2 regions of the Centipeda dianae genome follow, and region 1 is predicted to be linked to the other one. Evidence: riboswitches for the same ligand, from Rfam matches in the RefSeq annotation. Region 1 holds a riboswitch; the other holds the start of a gene.
The links. Region 1 has a riboswitch for thiamine pyrophosphate ahead of thiM (hydroxyethylthiazole kinase). Riboswitches for the same ligand answer to the same signal wherever they lie in the genome.

Region 2: it holds a riboswitch for thiamine pyrophosphate, as region 1 does, so the genes downstream of both, thiC (phosphomethylpyrimidine synthase ThiC) here and thiM (hydroxyethylthiazole kinase) in region 1, are expected to answer to the same signal.

Annotation. Positions count from the first base shown of each region.
Region 1 covers NZ_CP128650.1:257,914-265,179, forward strand. Annotated here, with positions in the region: gene ptsP (phosphoenolpyruvate--protein phosphotransferase) at 1-501, opposite strand, end outside; gene QU667_RS01330 (HPr family phosphocarrier protein) at 579-845, opposite strand; gene QU667_RS01335 (conjugal transfer protein TraD) at 1,114-1,935, shown strand; gene QU667_RS01340 (PRC-barrel domain-containing protein) at 1,963-2,985, shown strand; TPP riboswitch at 2,994-3,100, shown strand; gene thiM (hydroxyethylthiazole kinase) at 3,166-3,987, shown strand; gene thiD (bifunctional hydroxymethylpyrimidine kinase/phosphomethylpyrimidine kinase) at 4,000-4,803, shown strand; gene QU667_RS01355 (pyridoxamine 5'-phosphate oxidase family protein) at 4,987-5,406, opposite strand; gene QU667_RS01360 (methyl-accepting chemotaxis protein) at 5,543-7,266, opposite strand, start outside.
Region 2 covers NZ_CP128650.1:1,635,389-1,642,654, reverse strand. Annotated here, with positions in the region: gene leuS (leucine--tRNA ligase) at 1-945, shown strand, start outside; gene QU667_RS08075 (HD-GYP domain-containing protein) at 988-2,145, shown strand; gene uvrB (excinuclease ABC subunit UvrB) at 2,261-4,303, shown strand; gene QU667_RS11630 (secretion protein HlyD) at 4,395-4,538, shown strand; gene thiC (phosphomethylpyrimidine synthase ThiC) at 4,535-5,839, opposite strand; TPP riboswitch at 5,890-5,986, opposite strand; gene uvrA (excinuclease ABC subunit UvrA) at 6,075-7,266, shown strand, end outside.

The DNA of each region.
Region 1 (7,266 bases):
CACGACGGACGGCTCGATCTCCTCGCCGCAGAGGATGACCTGACCCGCGCCGATCTCCGGTTCTTTGACCCCGAGGACGTATTTCGCGATGCGCTTGCCCACGTCGCGCAGATCGACCGCACGCGCAGCGAAGTACTCGTCCTCCATCTGCTCGAACAGCTGCGCCTGATCACTGGCGGCGTCAAGGATGCCCTGCGGCGCACTGCCCGTCTCCTCGATCTTTGTCTTGATGTTCTCCGCCATCATCGGATCCTGCACCATCATGCGGTGCGCCTCAAGGATTGCCGCCTGTTCGGTCTGCTCCTCCTTGCGGAGGCGGTCGATGGTCGCGAGCAGGATCTCCGTGACGGCGGTGAGTGCCGCCTCCGCCTTGCCCTGTTCCTCTGCGATCGAGCCGGGCTTGTATGCCGCGAGATAGCCGTCGAGGTTCTGTCCCGCGAGCATGACCTTTCCGACGGCGATGCCGGAGATAACGCCTTTTCCACGGATGCTTTCCGCCATGTTTATACCCCCCTATGAAAAAACGCCGCGAGGCGACAGTGTACTGCAAAACCTCGGGCGTCCCCCTATCGTATGGATTACTCCTCGCCGAACTTCGAGTTGACGAGATCCGCAAGAGCCTTCACGGCATCCGCCTCATCCGCGCCCTCGGCAATGATGGTGAGCTCCGTGCCCTTGACGAGCCCCATGCTCATGAGCATGAGAATGCTCTTGGCATCGACCTTCTTGCCCTTCGCCTCGATCTGGATCTTGGATTTGAACTTGGTCGCCGTCTGGACGAACACCGATGCGGGACGTGCGTGGATGCCCGTCTTGTTCTCGATCATAACTGTTTCCTGCGTCATGTGAACCTCTCCCATCCGATATAAGTTGATTCATCCGATATTCTCCTCGCGTGCGCTGTATCTTTTTGCACGCGAATGAACGTCATAGTTATTATACTATAAAACGGGACATGAAAAAAGGGCAGAAATAAAAAAGTTTTGTGCGACTTTTTGGGGGATTTTCCGAAGCAGAGAAGGAGTTTTCGTGTTTGTGTCGAAACTATCTTAGAATACCTGCGGCGTGTCTGCTGCATTGGACGTTGGTGAGGAGCAAGGGGGGGCGAGGACAATGCCGTCGCAGATTCGCCCGTCTTCGCTGGTGCTCGCCGTGCTGATGAGTGTCGGTCTTGTCGTGGGGAGCATTGTGCTCCGTCCGCCGCTGACCCGGACGCTGTACATCCAGTATGCGGCGCTGATCGCGGGGGCGGGGCTCATCGTGACGCTCTACAATTATTTTCTGACGCTGCGTGTGCGCAGGCGTGCACAGCAGGATGCGAAGGAAATAATCCCGCCGCTGTCGCCGAGCGAGCTGCCGATGCCGCCGCCGCAGGAGGCGGACACTGCGACAGATCCCCCCTGTGCCTACGCGGCGACAACGGAGACGGCACTGCCGGAGGCGTCGTTTCCCGCTGCCACAGCGCATCCTCTCCCCGCAGAGGAGCGGGATGCCGCCCCCGCAGTCCGGCGGGATCCGGCACAGAGCACGCCCCCGCAGGAGGCGGAGGATCTGCCGGAGAACATGGATGCCCTGCTGGATGTCGCCTACGAGGCGGCGGAGGACAATCCGCTGCGGGCCGTTGCGGCATATCGCCGTGCACTTGCACGCTATCCGGACGACTCCTATGTCCCGTATCTCATCATCGAGCTCACGACGCTCTACAAGCGTTTTGGGGACTACGAAGCGGCGCTCGCCCTCTTTGATGAGGCGTGTGCGCTCCCTGTCATTGCAAAGAACGCCGTCATGGTGCAGGAGTTTGAGCGCTCCCGCAGAGCCTTGACCGTCGTTTCCCATATGCTCCGTGCGCAGGGGACGCCTGCGCTGCCGTTCGGCGAGGTGTCGAAGGAACTGCTTGCCGAGGCGGATCGGCGGGCACAGGAGTTGAGAACCTGACATTTTTGGTAAAATGGAGGAATACACATGAAGAAAAGCGTTGACATTCTGGGGCTTCCTGTCATCAGTATCACCGAGGGACGCGAGCTCGGCATGAGCAAGACGCTGCTCATCGACGCGCCGAACCGCGTTGTAGCGGCGATCACGATCGAGGACGAGGACTGGTATCGCGGCGTCAAGCTCATTCCCTATGATAATGTCATTGCGGTCGGCGAGGATGCCGTCACGATCAACAACAGCGAGAACATCCTGACGCTGGATGCGGCGGGCGATTTCGAGACCCTGCTCGACGACAACATCCGCGTGATCGGGACGAAGGCGATTACGCGCTCGGGCGTGATCCAGGGCACGATCTCCGAGATCTTCATCGGCGAGGACGGCAGCATCGAAAAGTGCGAGATCACGACACCGGAGGGCATGGCGTCCGAGGTGACGGCGGATCAGGTTTCCATCTTCGGAAAGGAAGTCACAGTCATCTCCCCGGAGGGCGATGCCGGAAAAAAATCTGACGCAGCGGCTGCACCGGCGGCACCCGCTGTGACAGCGCCCGCAGATCCTGTGCCTGCGGCTGAGCCGGTGATTGAGGAAACTCCCGCCGTAGAAGCTGCGCCCGTCGCTGCGATGCCCGTGATCGAGGAGTCCGCACCCGTGGCGGAGGCTGCTCCTGTGGTGGAGCCCCCGATGGAGGAGGCCGCGCCTGTCGCTGCTCCGGCAGCTCCTGCAGAGGAGCCGGCACCGACCGCCGCGCCGGCGATGCCTGAGCCTGAGCCAGCCCCCGCGCCGGTGGCGCATCCTGCGATGGCGGTGGTTGAGGATCCGGCACCGGCCGAACCCGCTCCGGCTGCGGCAGAGCCCGCCGAGGACAAGAGCGCGGAGCGCGTGAACGAGGATCGTCACCGCCGATTCCTGCTCGGCAAGAAGGCGACACGCACGATCAAGATGGACAACGGTGTCGTCATCGTCGAGGCGGGCGCGGACATCACCGAGGAAGTCCTGCAGAAGGCGAAGCTCGGCAACAAGTTCATCGAGCTCTCGATGAGCGCACAGTAACCGTATATAAACCGAATAAGGGGAGCTGACAGCAGTCGGCTGAGAGGGGATGATGCGTCCCGACCCACAACCTGATTTGGATAATGCCAACGTAGGGATATATGTGCAGAGCACGCGGCTATGTCAGTTGGCATGGCCGCGTTTTTTGTGTGAAATCACTTTTACGACGGAGGAAATATCATGAACACACGAACCCTCGACCAAATCCGCGCGGCATCCCCGCTCGTCCACTGCATTACAAACTATGTCACCGTCAATGACGTGGCGAACGTCCTGCTCGCCATCGGGGCGCGTCCCATCATGGCGGACGATTCGGAGGAGGTGGAGGAGATCACCGCCCTCTGTGCGGGGCTCTGCCTCAACATCGGCACACTCAACGCGCGAACCATCCCGAGCATGATCGCAGCGGGAAAGCGTGCACGCGTTCTTGGTCATCCCGTTGTGCTCGACCCCGTCGGCGCAGGCGCGAGCGCGCTGCGCACCGCGACCGCACTGCGTATTTTGGACGAGGTTCGCCCTGCCTTGATTCGCGGTAATATTTCTGAGATTCGCACGCTTGCCGTCGGGAGCGGCGCGACACAGGGCGTTGACGCGAGTGCGGCGGATGCCGTCACCGAGGAAAACCTCATGGCTTCGGCAGATGCTCTGCGCACCTTTGCCGCACGCACGGGCGCAGTCGTCGCAGTCACGGGCGCAATCGACCTCGTGACGAACGGGAGCGACTGCTATGCCATCCGAAACGGACGCGCGGAGATGGCACGTGTCACAGGCACGGGCTGCCAGCTCTCCGCGCTCCTCGCCGCCGCCCTTGCCGCCGTCCCGTCCGATCCGCTCGCGGCAGCCGCCGAGACCGTCGCACTCATGGGGGCGGCGGGCGAGATCGCATGGGTGCAGATGGGGGAGTGCGACGGCAATGCGACCTATCGCACGCGGATCATTGACGCTGTTTATTGCCTGACGGACGAAGAACTCGCCGCGCGTATGAACATTATGAAACTCTGAGGAGGATGTACGATGAAAATGTATACGGCGCTCACCATCGCGGGCAGTGATTCGAGCGGCGGCGCGGGGATTCAAGCGGATCTCAAGACCATGACCGCGCACGGCGTTTACGGCATGAGCGCAATCACCGCACTCACTGCGCAGAACACCACGGGTGTCACGGACATCCTAGGCGTCCCGCCCGCATTCCTCGCGGCACAGCTCGATGCCGTCTTTACCGACATCCCGCCCGATGCCGTAAAGATCGGCATGGCTCATGGTGCTGCGCTCATCCGCATCATTGCGGAGAAGCTCGATGCATACCATGCGCGGAACGTCGTCGTTGATCCCGTCATGGTCGCAACGAGCGGGGCGCGGCTCATCAGCGAAGATGCCGTTGCGGCACTCGTATCGTTGCTCCTGCCGCGTGCGACCATCATCACGCCGAACATCCCCGAGGCGGAGGTGTTGTCCGACCTGCGCATCACCGACCGCACCCATATGACCGCAGCGGCGACGCGGATCTACGAGCGCACGCATACCGCCGTCCTGATGAAGGGGGGACACAGCGTCGACGATGCGAACGATCTGCTCGTCGATGGAAACGGTGCGCGATGGTTCGAGGGACGGCGCATTGCGACCACAAACACCCATGGAACGGGCTGCACCCTTTCCAGTGCGATTGCCGCGAACCTCGCACGCGGCATGGACTTGGATACGGCAGTCGAACGCGCGAAGGCATACCTCTCGGGCGCGCTCGCTGCGGGGCTCGACCTCGGCGCGGGCAGCGGCCCGCTCGCGCATGGATTTGATTTGAGGAGTGAATTTATATGCTAGACACACGCACCCGCAGGCGCACCCTCGCCTACGTCCTCCTGCGCTTCCTGCTGCCAAAGCTGCGGCGGGATTGAATGGATTTGCGCGGGGGCGATGTTGCCGCACGCATTTTTCGCTCCGTAAGTTCAAAAAAAGAGGGGAAGCCGGAATATGGCTTCCCCTCAACATATTTACAGCATATTGTTAGAGCCGGATGTGCTCGATGTGCCTCATATCCACGGTGACGACCGCCGCATCGAAGGCGATCTCGTAGAGGATGAGATCGTCGCCGACTTCGTCGATGGTCTCCTGATAGCGCGGGATCTTTGCGGCAAACAGGGGCGCGAGGTCATAGACCGTATGCGCCGACTTCACGGCTCTTCCGCTCGCGCGGACGTGCTCTACGGTATCGTTGTGCGGAACGGTGGTAAAGGCGGTGTTCGGATTCGCCGCGAGCTCGATCACCTTCTCGTTGTCCTTGAACGTGGCGAAGTAGATGCGGTGCTCCTCGGGCGCGTAGTAGAAATTCACAATGCGCACGTGCGGCAGCCCGTCCGTTGTTGTTGCAAGCGCGATTTCGCGCTGCTCGCGCATGATGCGCTCAAACGCATCCCTCATGTTCATCTGTTTTCCTCAATTCGTATCGTGGTGTGCTTTCGTACGCCTCCCGCAGGCGTGCGCCGCTGAGGGCGGCAAGGGGACTGCAGCGCGCGGGTATAAGCCCTCATGCCGCAGTCCCCTGCGTGTTCCTGTCTGTGATTTATACGCGGAACCTGCCGATCTCGCCTTGCAGCTCGGTGGCGATCTCCGCGAGGCCCTCGCTCGCCTTGGCGATGTCGTGCAGAGCGTTCGTCTGCGTTTCGACCCCCGCGCTGCCCTCCTCGCTCGTGGCGGCATTCTCCTCTGCGATGGCGGAGAGGTTCTGTACCACCTCGGCGATGGCGTGATTCTTCTGTGCGATTTCCTCGGCGGTTTTGTTGAGGCGGCTGACGACGGAGTCGGTCACGTCGACTGCCTCGGAGATGCGGTCAAACTGATGCTTCGTCTTGTCGAGGTCGACCTTGCTATCCGCGACGAGGTGTTTGGACACATCCATCGTGTCGACTGCCTGCTGCGATTTTTCCTTGAGCTCGCGGATGATCTCGCCGATCTCGTCAGTGAATCCCTTGGACTGCTCGGCGAGCTTGCGGATCTCCTCGGCGACGACGGCGAAGCCCTTGCCCGCCTCGCCCGCGCGTGCCGCCTCAATCGCTGCATTCAGTGCGAGCAGGTTCGTCTGTGCCGAGATGGACTGGATCATTGCGCTGGCTTCCTCGATGCGCTCCGCGCTCTGGTTCGTCTCATCGACGACCTGTGCGACCTGTTCCGTCGCCTTCGATGTGGCGGTCGATTTTTCGATCAGTTCGGCGAGGATCTTGGAGCCTTCGTCCTTGCGGTATTTGATGTTGCCGGCAGCCTCATTGAGCTCGCCCAACACCTTTTCGTTGACATCGGCGAGATGCTCGATCTCCTCCAGATGCAGAGCGGCGTCCTGTGTTTCCTGCGCCTGACTGGTCGCGCCCTCGGCGATGTTATGGATCGCAGAGGCGACGTTGTTCGCCGAGTCTGCCGTAGACTGTGCCGTCGCCGTCAACTCCTCGCTGGTCGCCGCGACGGACTGCGAGGCACCATTGATTTTGCCGACCATCTCGCGCAGGGCGTTCGCCATGCGGCGCAGCTCAGTGGCAATCGTGCCGATCTCATCCGTGCGTCCGAGGAACTCGTGGATGCGCTGATTGTTCTCCGCGCGCAGATCGAGGCGGGCGAAGTTCGCGATCATCCCGGCGAGTGCGCTGATCGGGTCGGCAATCCGCTTGTGGATGAAGAGCGAGAGCAGGGCGATGAGCAGGATCGTGCACAGCACCGCGATGCCGACACAGACGAGAACCATGTGCTTTGCCTTGCCGACAAAGATGTCATACTCCGTCACCGAGAGGAGTGCCCACTGTGCATCGACCCCCTCAAGGTGGAGCGGGGAGAAGACTAAGACCGATTTCTCCCCCGTCGTATTGGAGTTCCTGGTTTCGGAGTATTCGCTGTCGTCAAAGATCCGCGCGATCTGCTCCTGTGTGATGTTCGCGGTCTGATAGTAGTTCTCCATGATGCGGCTCGGATCCAGACCGTTTGCGATCAGCGTACCCTTGTCCGTGAAGAGCGCGTAGAACTCCTGCTTCGAACTCATCTGCGCAATGGCATCCTGCAGATTGTTGACGTTGATGTCCATGAGAACGACACCAAGATACCTGCCGTTTTCCATGATGGGGAAGCTCAGCGTGATGAGCAGCGTTTTCTTTCCGTGGTCGTCATAGTAGTACGGCTCGGTCAGGTGGGGCTTCAGCGACTTCTTCGGCTCCTTGTACCACTCGCTGCTGTCGACATCGTTGAGCGCACTCAGCCCGTTCGTGCGCGAGACATACATATTGAGCCGTCCCGTGGGATCGCCGA
Region 2 (7,266 bases), 1.0 Mb from region 1:
GCCGATCCGCACAACACGGAGCGTCCCTTTGATCGGGACAAGGCGAACTATTGGGCGCCCGTCGATCAGTACATCGGCGGTATTGAGCACGCGATCCTGCATCTCCTCTATGCGCGTTTCTTTACGAAGGTGCTGCGCGATGCGGGGATGCTGGACTTTGACGAGCCGTTTACGAACCTCCTCACGCAGGGCATGGTCATCAAGGACGGCGCAAAGATGTCGAAGTCGCTCGGCAACGTTGTTTCGCCCGAGGAGATCATTGAAAAATACGGCGCGGATACGGCGCGTCTTTTCATCCTCTTTGCCGCGCCCGTGGAGCGTGACCTCGACTGGAGCGATCAGGGGGTTGAGGGCGCATTCCGCTTCCTGAATCGTGTCTGGCGCATTCTGCTCCAATTCGAGGATACGATCAAGTCGGCGCCTGTGGTCTGTGACCCGTCGGCACTTACGCCCGAGGAGACCGAACTGCGCCGCATCCTGCATCTGACCGTGAAAAAAGTCACGGAGGATGTGCGCGACCGCTTTATGTTCAACACGGCGATTTCCGCCATCATGGAGTTGGTCAATGCGTTTTACGCATTTCAGGATAAGGAGCTCAGTGCTGCACTTGCGCGTGAGACGGCGAGCGCACTTCTGCGTCTGCTTGCGCCGTTCGCGCCGCACATCACGGAGGAACTCTGGGCACGGGTCTTTACGGGCAGCGTTCACGCGCAGAAATGGCCTGCATACGATCCGTCGGCTCTCGTACAGAACGAGATCGAGGTGGTCTTGCAGATCAACGGGAAGGTGCGCGACCGCGTGAGGATTGCCGCAGATTTGGACAGGGAGGCGATGGAGCGGATTGTAACTGAACTGCCGCGCGCGAAGGAACTCACAGAGGGAAAGCAGATTGTAAAGGTTGTCTGCGTCCCCGGCAAGCTGGTCAATATTGTCATCAAAGGATAACAGGGATACGCGGGTCAAGGAAGAAAAGGGAGAGGACACATTATGCTAAAAGCGTTTGCTGTGCGCAGTTTGCTGCCGGAAATGCTCATCGGTCGCACGGTCTACGATGGCGACACGGAGGATGTGCTTGTTGAGGGGGGGACGGTTCTGGATCGTGAGACGATCAAGCTCCTCAAGAAGAAGGGGATTGCGTCTGTCTACGTCGACGAGGACAGCATTATCGCAGCCGTACAGCGGGAGAAGACGGCAAAGGCGGATGCGGTGCCGAAGTCCTTTGTCGGCAAAGTTGCCCCTGCTCCTGAGCGCACAGTGAAACTCGACAGCAAATACGAAGAGAACTATCACTACGTTTACACCGAGATGGAAAAGCTCTTTCAGCAGGCTGCAATTACCGGTAAGCTCAACATGGACATCCTGCAGCCGGTCATGGCGAGCGGACGGCTGCGCGAACTCTACAAGGAGGGGGCGACGGCGGTTTCCATGATCTACACGATGAACCAGGAGGGGGACTACAACCTTCATCACTGCGTCCATCTCGCCATCCTCAGCGGTCTTATGGCAAAGTGGATGGGGCTAAGCGGCATCGACCGCCAGAACCTCGTGCTTGCGGGACTTTTCCTTGACATCGGCAAGCAGTTTATCGATAAAGAACTGCTTGAGAAAAAAGGACGCCTCACAGAAGAGGAGTTCGACATCCTCAAGAACCATGTCGTTGACAGTTTTAAGGTACTGGAGTGCAGCGATCTCTCCGGGCGTACAGATCTCATGAACGGCATTATCCAGCATCACGAACGCTGCGACGGATCGGGGTATCCCTCCGGACTTGACGGGGATCAGATTTCGACCTACGGCAAGGTGCTCGCTGTACTCGACAGCTACGATGCAATGGCATCCAGCCGTACCTATGCGGAGAAGCGTTCGCCGTTCGAGGTGTTCAAGATCCTCTATGCCGATGTGTTGGACGGAAAACTCGATTCCGAGTACGCTGTGCTTTTTATGCGTAAGCTCAACGCCGCACTCAACGGCTGCTGGCTGCGCCTCTCGGACGGTTCGGCGGGGCGCATCGTCTACATCGACCAGTCACGCGTTACGGCGATGCCTGTCGTTCAGCTTGTAGACGGCGGATTCATTGACCTCAATACAGTGAAGGAAATCACCGTCGTGGAGATCATGACGGCGGCAGAGGTCAGCAAACTTTAATCAGAACGAAAAAAGCACCCTGCGGGGTGCTTTTTTGTGTGCGGCTATTTCCATCACACGTTGAATGCGTTATAATGACAGAATGACTTTTCAGCAGTGACAGGGAGGGCGCAGGATGGCGATGGTTCCGAAACTCAATACGACGATCTTCGAAAAGGAGATCCCGTTCAAGGTCGTTGCGCCGTTCGAGCCGATGGGCGATCAGCCGCAGGCGATTGCGGACCTTGCGGGCGGCATCGAGAACGGGATGGCGGCGCAGGTACTGCTCGGTGCGACAGGAACGGGCAAGACCTATACGATGGCAAAGGTCATCGAGCGCGTGCAGCGCCCGACGCTCGTCATTGCGCACAACAAGACCCTTGCGGCGCAGCTCGCAAGCGAGTTCAAGTCGTTCTTTCCCGACAACTATGTCGGCTACTTCGTCAGCTACTACGATTACTATCAGCCGGAGGCGTATATCGCGCAGACGGACACCTACATCGAGAAGGACGCATCCATCAACGACGAGATTGACGAGCTGCGCCACTCCGCGACCTGTTCGTTGTTCGAGCGGCGCGATGTCATCATCGTTGCGAGCGTGTCGTGCATCTACGGTCTCGGCTCGCCCGAGAGCTATCACGAGATGGTACTCTCCGTACACAAGGGACAGACGATCCCGCGCGAGGCGATTCTGCAAAAACTCGTTTCCATCCGTTACGAGCGTAACGACATCGCATTCGAGCGCGGTCGCTTCCGCGTGCGCGGCGATGTGGTCGAGATTTTTCCCGCAGGTTACAACAACCGCGGCGTGCGCATCGAGATGTTCGGCGACGAGGTCGAACGCATCATCGAGTTTGATGTGACCTCGGGCGAGGTATATGGTGAGCGTTTACATTCCATGGTCTTTCCCGCGTCCCACTATGTCACGGACGATGAGGATATGAAAATCGCCATGGCGGACATCCGCACGGAGCTTGTGGAGCGTCTGGATGAGCTGAAGGGTGCGGGCAAACTTCTCGAAGCGCAGCGCCTTGAGCAGCGCACGAACTACGATCTTGAGATGATGGCGGAGATGGGTTACTGCTCCGGCATCGAGAACTACTCGCGTCACCTGACGCACCGGAACGCAGGGGACACGCCGTATACCCTCCTCGACTACTTCCCCGAGGATTTCCTCATCATGATTGACGAGTCCCATGTGACCCTGCCGCAGATTCACGCTATGTACGGCGGCGACCGCAGCCGAAAGGTCTCGCTCGTTGACAACGGCTTCCGCCTACCGTCCGCGTTCGATAACCGACCGCTCACGTTTGAGGAGTTTGCCGCGCGTGTCAACCAGATCGTATACGTGTCTGCGACACCGGGCAAATACGAGATGCAGCAGGCGCAGCAGGTCGCACAGCAGATCATCCGTCCGACGGGACTGCTCGATCCTGTGGTCGAGGTGCGCCCGCTCGACGGACAGATTGACGATTTGCTTTCAGAGATCCGTCTGCGCATTGAACGCAATGAACGCGTTCTCGTTACGACCCTCACGAAGCGCATGGCGGAGAATCTCACCGAATACCTCCGCGAGGCGGGGGTCAAGGTGCGCTACCTCCACTCGGACATCGCGACCATCGAGCGCGCGGAGATCATTCATGACCTGCGCGCGGGCGCGTTCGATGTACTCGTCGGCATCAACCTCCTGCGCGAGGGACTGGACATGCCCGAGGTGTCGCTCATCGCCATTCTCGATGCGGACAAAGAGGGCTTTCTGCGCTCGGATACTGCGCTCATCCAGACCATCGGACGCGCCGCACGCAATGCGGGCGGGCACGTCATCATGTACGGCGATGTCATCACGGGCTCGATGCAGCGTGCCATGGACGAGACGGAACGCCGCCGCACGATCCAGAGCGAGTATAACACGGCGCACGGCATCACGCCCAAGACCATCGAAAAGCCCATCGTCCCGCTCATCGAGATGACACTCGTCGCCGCCGAGGACAGAGCACTGTATGGCAAAAAGGACGGCAAGGCGAAGAAGAAGCTCGGCAAGAAGGAGCGCGAGAACCTCGTCAAGAGCCTCCTGCGCGAAATGCAGCAGGCATCGCGTGCGCTTGAATTCGAGCGTGCCGCAGAACTCCGCGACATGATTGTGGAACTGGAAGGCGAACTGCCGAAGAAGAAAAAATAAGCGTGAGGGAAAGCACTATGATCTGACAAAACAACTTACGCGGTACTCTTTGGGGGAGAAGTGTTCTAAGGAATCGCTGATAAAATGAAGTCTGCCAGATTGGCGTAGATTTTTTCGTCCGAACAAGGAGACAAACCGGACGCATAGCAAAAGCTATGTGGAGGATTTGTCGACACAGTGCGGGCAAAAAAGATGCGTCAAGATGGCGGCGCTGAATTTATCAGTGCTTCCTTAACAAGATCCGTTTCCGGGCTTTCCCAAATACTGTCCGAGGAGCTTCACCGAACAGTAATTCCCGCACATGGAGCACGCCTCCGCACCCTCCTCGTTGCGCGCTCCGCGTTTTCTGCGGGCAAGGTCGGGGTCGATTGCAAGCGTCATCTGCTTCTCCCAATCCAGAGCCTTGCGTGCCTTCGCCATTGCGAGATCCCACTCCCACGCGCCCGGTACGCCGCGCACGAGATCAGCTGAATGTGCCGCTATCCGTGCCGTGATAACGCCCGTATGCACGTCCTCGATGGTCGGCAGTCCCAGATGTTCCGCAGGCGTCACATAGCAGATAAAATCTGCCCCATTTACGGCGGCAAGTGTCCCGCCGATCGCCGAGGTAATGTGATCGTATCCCGGTGCGATGTCCGTCACGAGAGGGCCGAGAACATAGAATGGCGCGTTGTGGCAGAGTTCCTTTTCGAGCTTCATGTTTGATGCGATCTGATCGAACGGCACGTGACCCGGACCCTCTACCATCACCTGAACGCCGCGCGCCCATGCGCGATCCACAAGCGCTCCGAGTGTGAGCAGTTCCGTGATTTGGCAGCGATCTGTTGCATCTGCGAGACAGCCGGGGCGCATTCCGTCGCCAAGGCTGATCGTCACATCGTATTTCTCGCAGATGTCGAGGATGTCGTCGTAACGCTCATACAACGGGTTTTCCTTATCGTGGTGGAGCATCCAGCCCGCAATGAACGACCCGCCGCGGCTCACAATATCCATGACGCGTCCCTCGTGCTTCATATGCTCGATGGCAGAGCGCGTTACGCCGCAGTGCAGTGTTAGGAAGTCTGCTCCATCCCGCGCCTGCTGCTCGATTACATGAAAGAGATCCGTATCCGTCATTTCAATCACTGCGCCGTGGTTTCGGATCGCAACCACGGTCGCTTCGTAGAGTGGAACTGTCCCAACCATGACAGGGGAGTGGGCGATGATCCGCTGGCGTGATACGTCGATATGATCCCCCGTCGAGAGATCCATCACAGCGTCAGCACCGCAGCGGACGGCTTCGTCCAGTTTCGCAAGTTCCGGCTCAACTGCGGGGAATACGTTCGATGTACCGATGTTCGCGTTCACTTTGACGCGCAGCCCTGCGCCAACCCCGCGCGGACGGAGCCCCTTGTGTTCCGTGTTCGCGGGAATCACAATCCGTCCTGCTGCCACGCTCTCGCGTACGAACTCCGGCGTCACCCGTTCCTCCTCTGCGACAATACGCATCTCCTCCGTAATTTCCCCCGCGCGTGCACGCTGCATCTGCGTTGCCATAAAACTGCCTCCTAAAATACAAAAACCGTCCGGCATAGACCGAACGGCAACAACAAACAAAGCCACTTCCCTACGCAGGCATTACCCAACAGGTTCCAAGGGTCGATCCGAAGATCTCTCAGCAATAACGCTCCCCTAGTGGAAATATGTAATTTTCTGTTATTATATCATCGCTGCGCATGAAAAACAAGATTGAAAAACTTCAGTCACTTGATCCAAATAAATGGAGGGAAATATGAACGAAAGTATCAAAATCGAGGGCGCACGCGCCCATAATCTAAAGAATATCAACGTGGAGATCCCGCGCGACAAGCTCGTTGTCGTGACGGGGCTCTCGGGCTCGGGGAAATCCTCGCTCGCGTTTGACACGATCTACGCCGAGGGGCAGCGCCGCTATGTGGAGTCGCTGTCTGCGTATGCGCGGCAGTTCCTCGGACAGATGGACAAGCCTGACGTGGACAATATCGAGGGGCTGTCGCCTGCGATCTCGATTGACCAAAAGACGACGAGCCACAACCCGCGCTCGACGGTGGGCACGGTGACGGAGGTCTATGACTATCTGCGTCTGCTCTACGCGCGTGCGGGGCGGCCGCACTGCCCGAGCTGCGGCAAGCCCATTGCGCAGCAGAGCGTCGATCAGATGGTGGATGCCATCATGACGCAGCCCGAGGGGACGAAGCTGCTCATCATGGCGCAGCTCGTGCGCGGGAAAAAGGGCGAGCACCGCAAGATCCTCGACCAGATCCGCCGCGACGGCTATGTGCGCGTGCGCATCGATGGCGAACTGCGCGACCTCGGCGAGGAAATCACCCTTGAAAAGCAGAAAAAGCATACGATCGAGATTGTGGTGGATCGCCTTGTTGTGCGTGCGGGCATGGAGAGCCGTCTGACAGACTCTCTGGAAACGGCTCTGCGTGCGGGCGGCGGTGTGGTCTACGTGCAGGTGGTGGACGGGGAGCTCCTCATGTTCAGCGAGAATTTCGCCTGTGTGGACTGCGGCATCTCTCTCCCCGAGATTGCGCCGCGTATGTTTTCGTTTAACAGCCCGTTCGGCGCGTGTCCCGTCTGTACGGGACTCGGCAGTCACAAGGAGTTCGATGAGGAACTTGTCGTACCCGACCCGACACTCAGCGTAGCGGACGGTGTTTTTGCCCCCCTGTCCAAAAATCCGAACTCGTACGGGATGCGTGCGATTACGGCACTGCTGCGCGCGCATGACTATGACGAGCACACGCAGTGGAACCGCATGGACAAGAAGATGCAAAAGCTGCTGCTCTACGGTTCGGATGAGGAGATCTCCTTTCAGTACACGAATATGTTCGGCGAGGAGAAGGAATACAACGTTCCGTACGAGGGCGTTCTGCCCACGCTTGCACGCCGCTACCGCGAGACGGACTCGGAGGAGATGCGCGAGAGCTACGAGGACT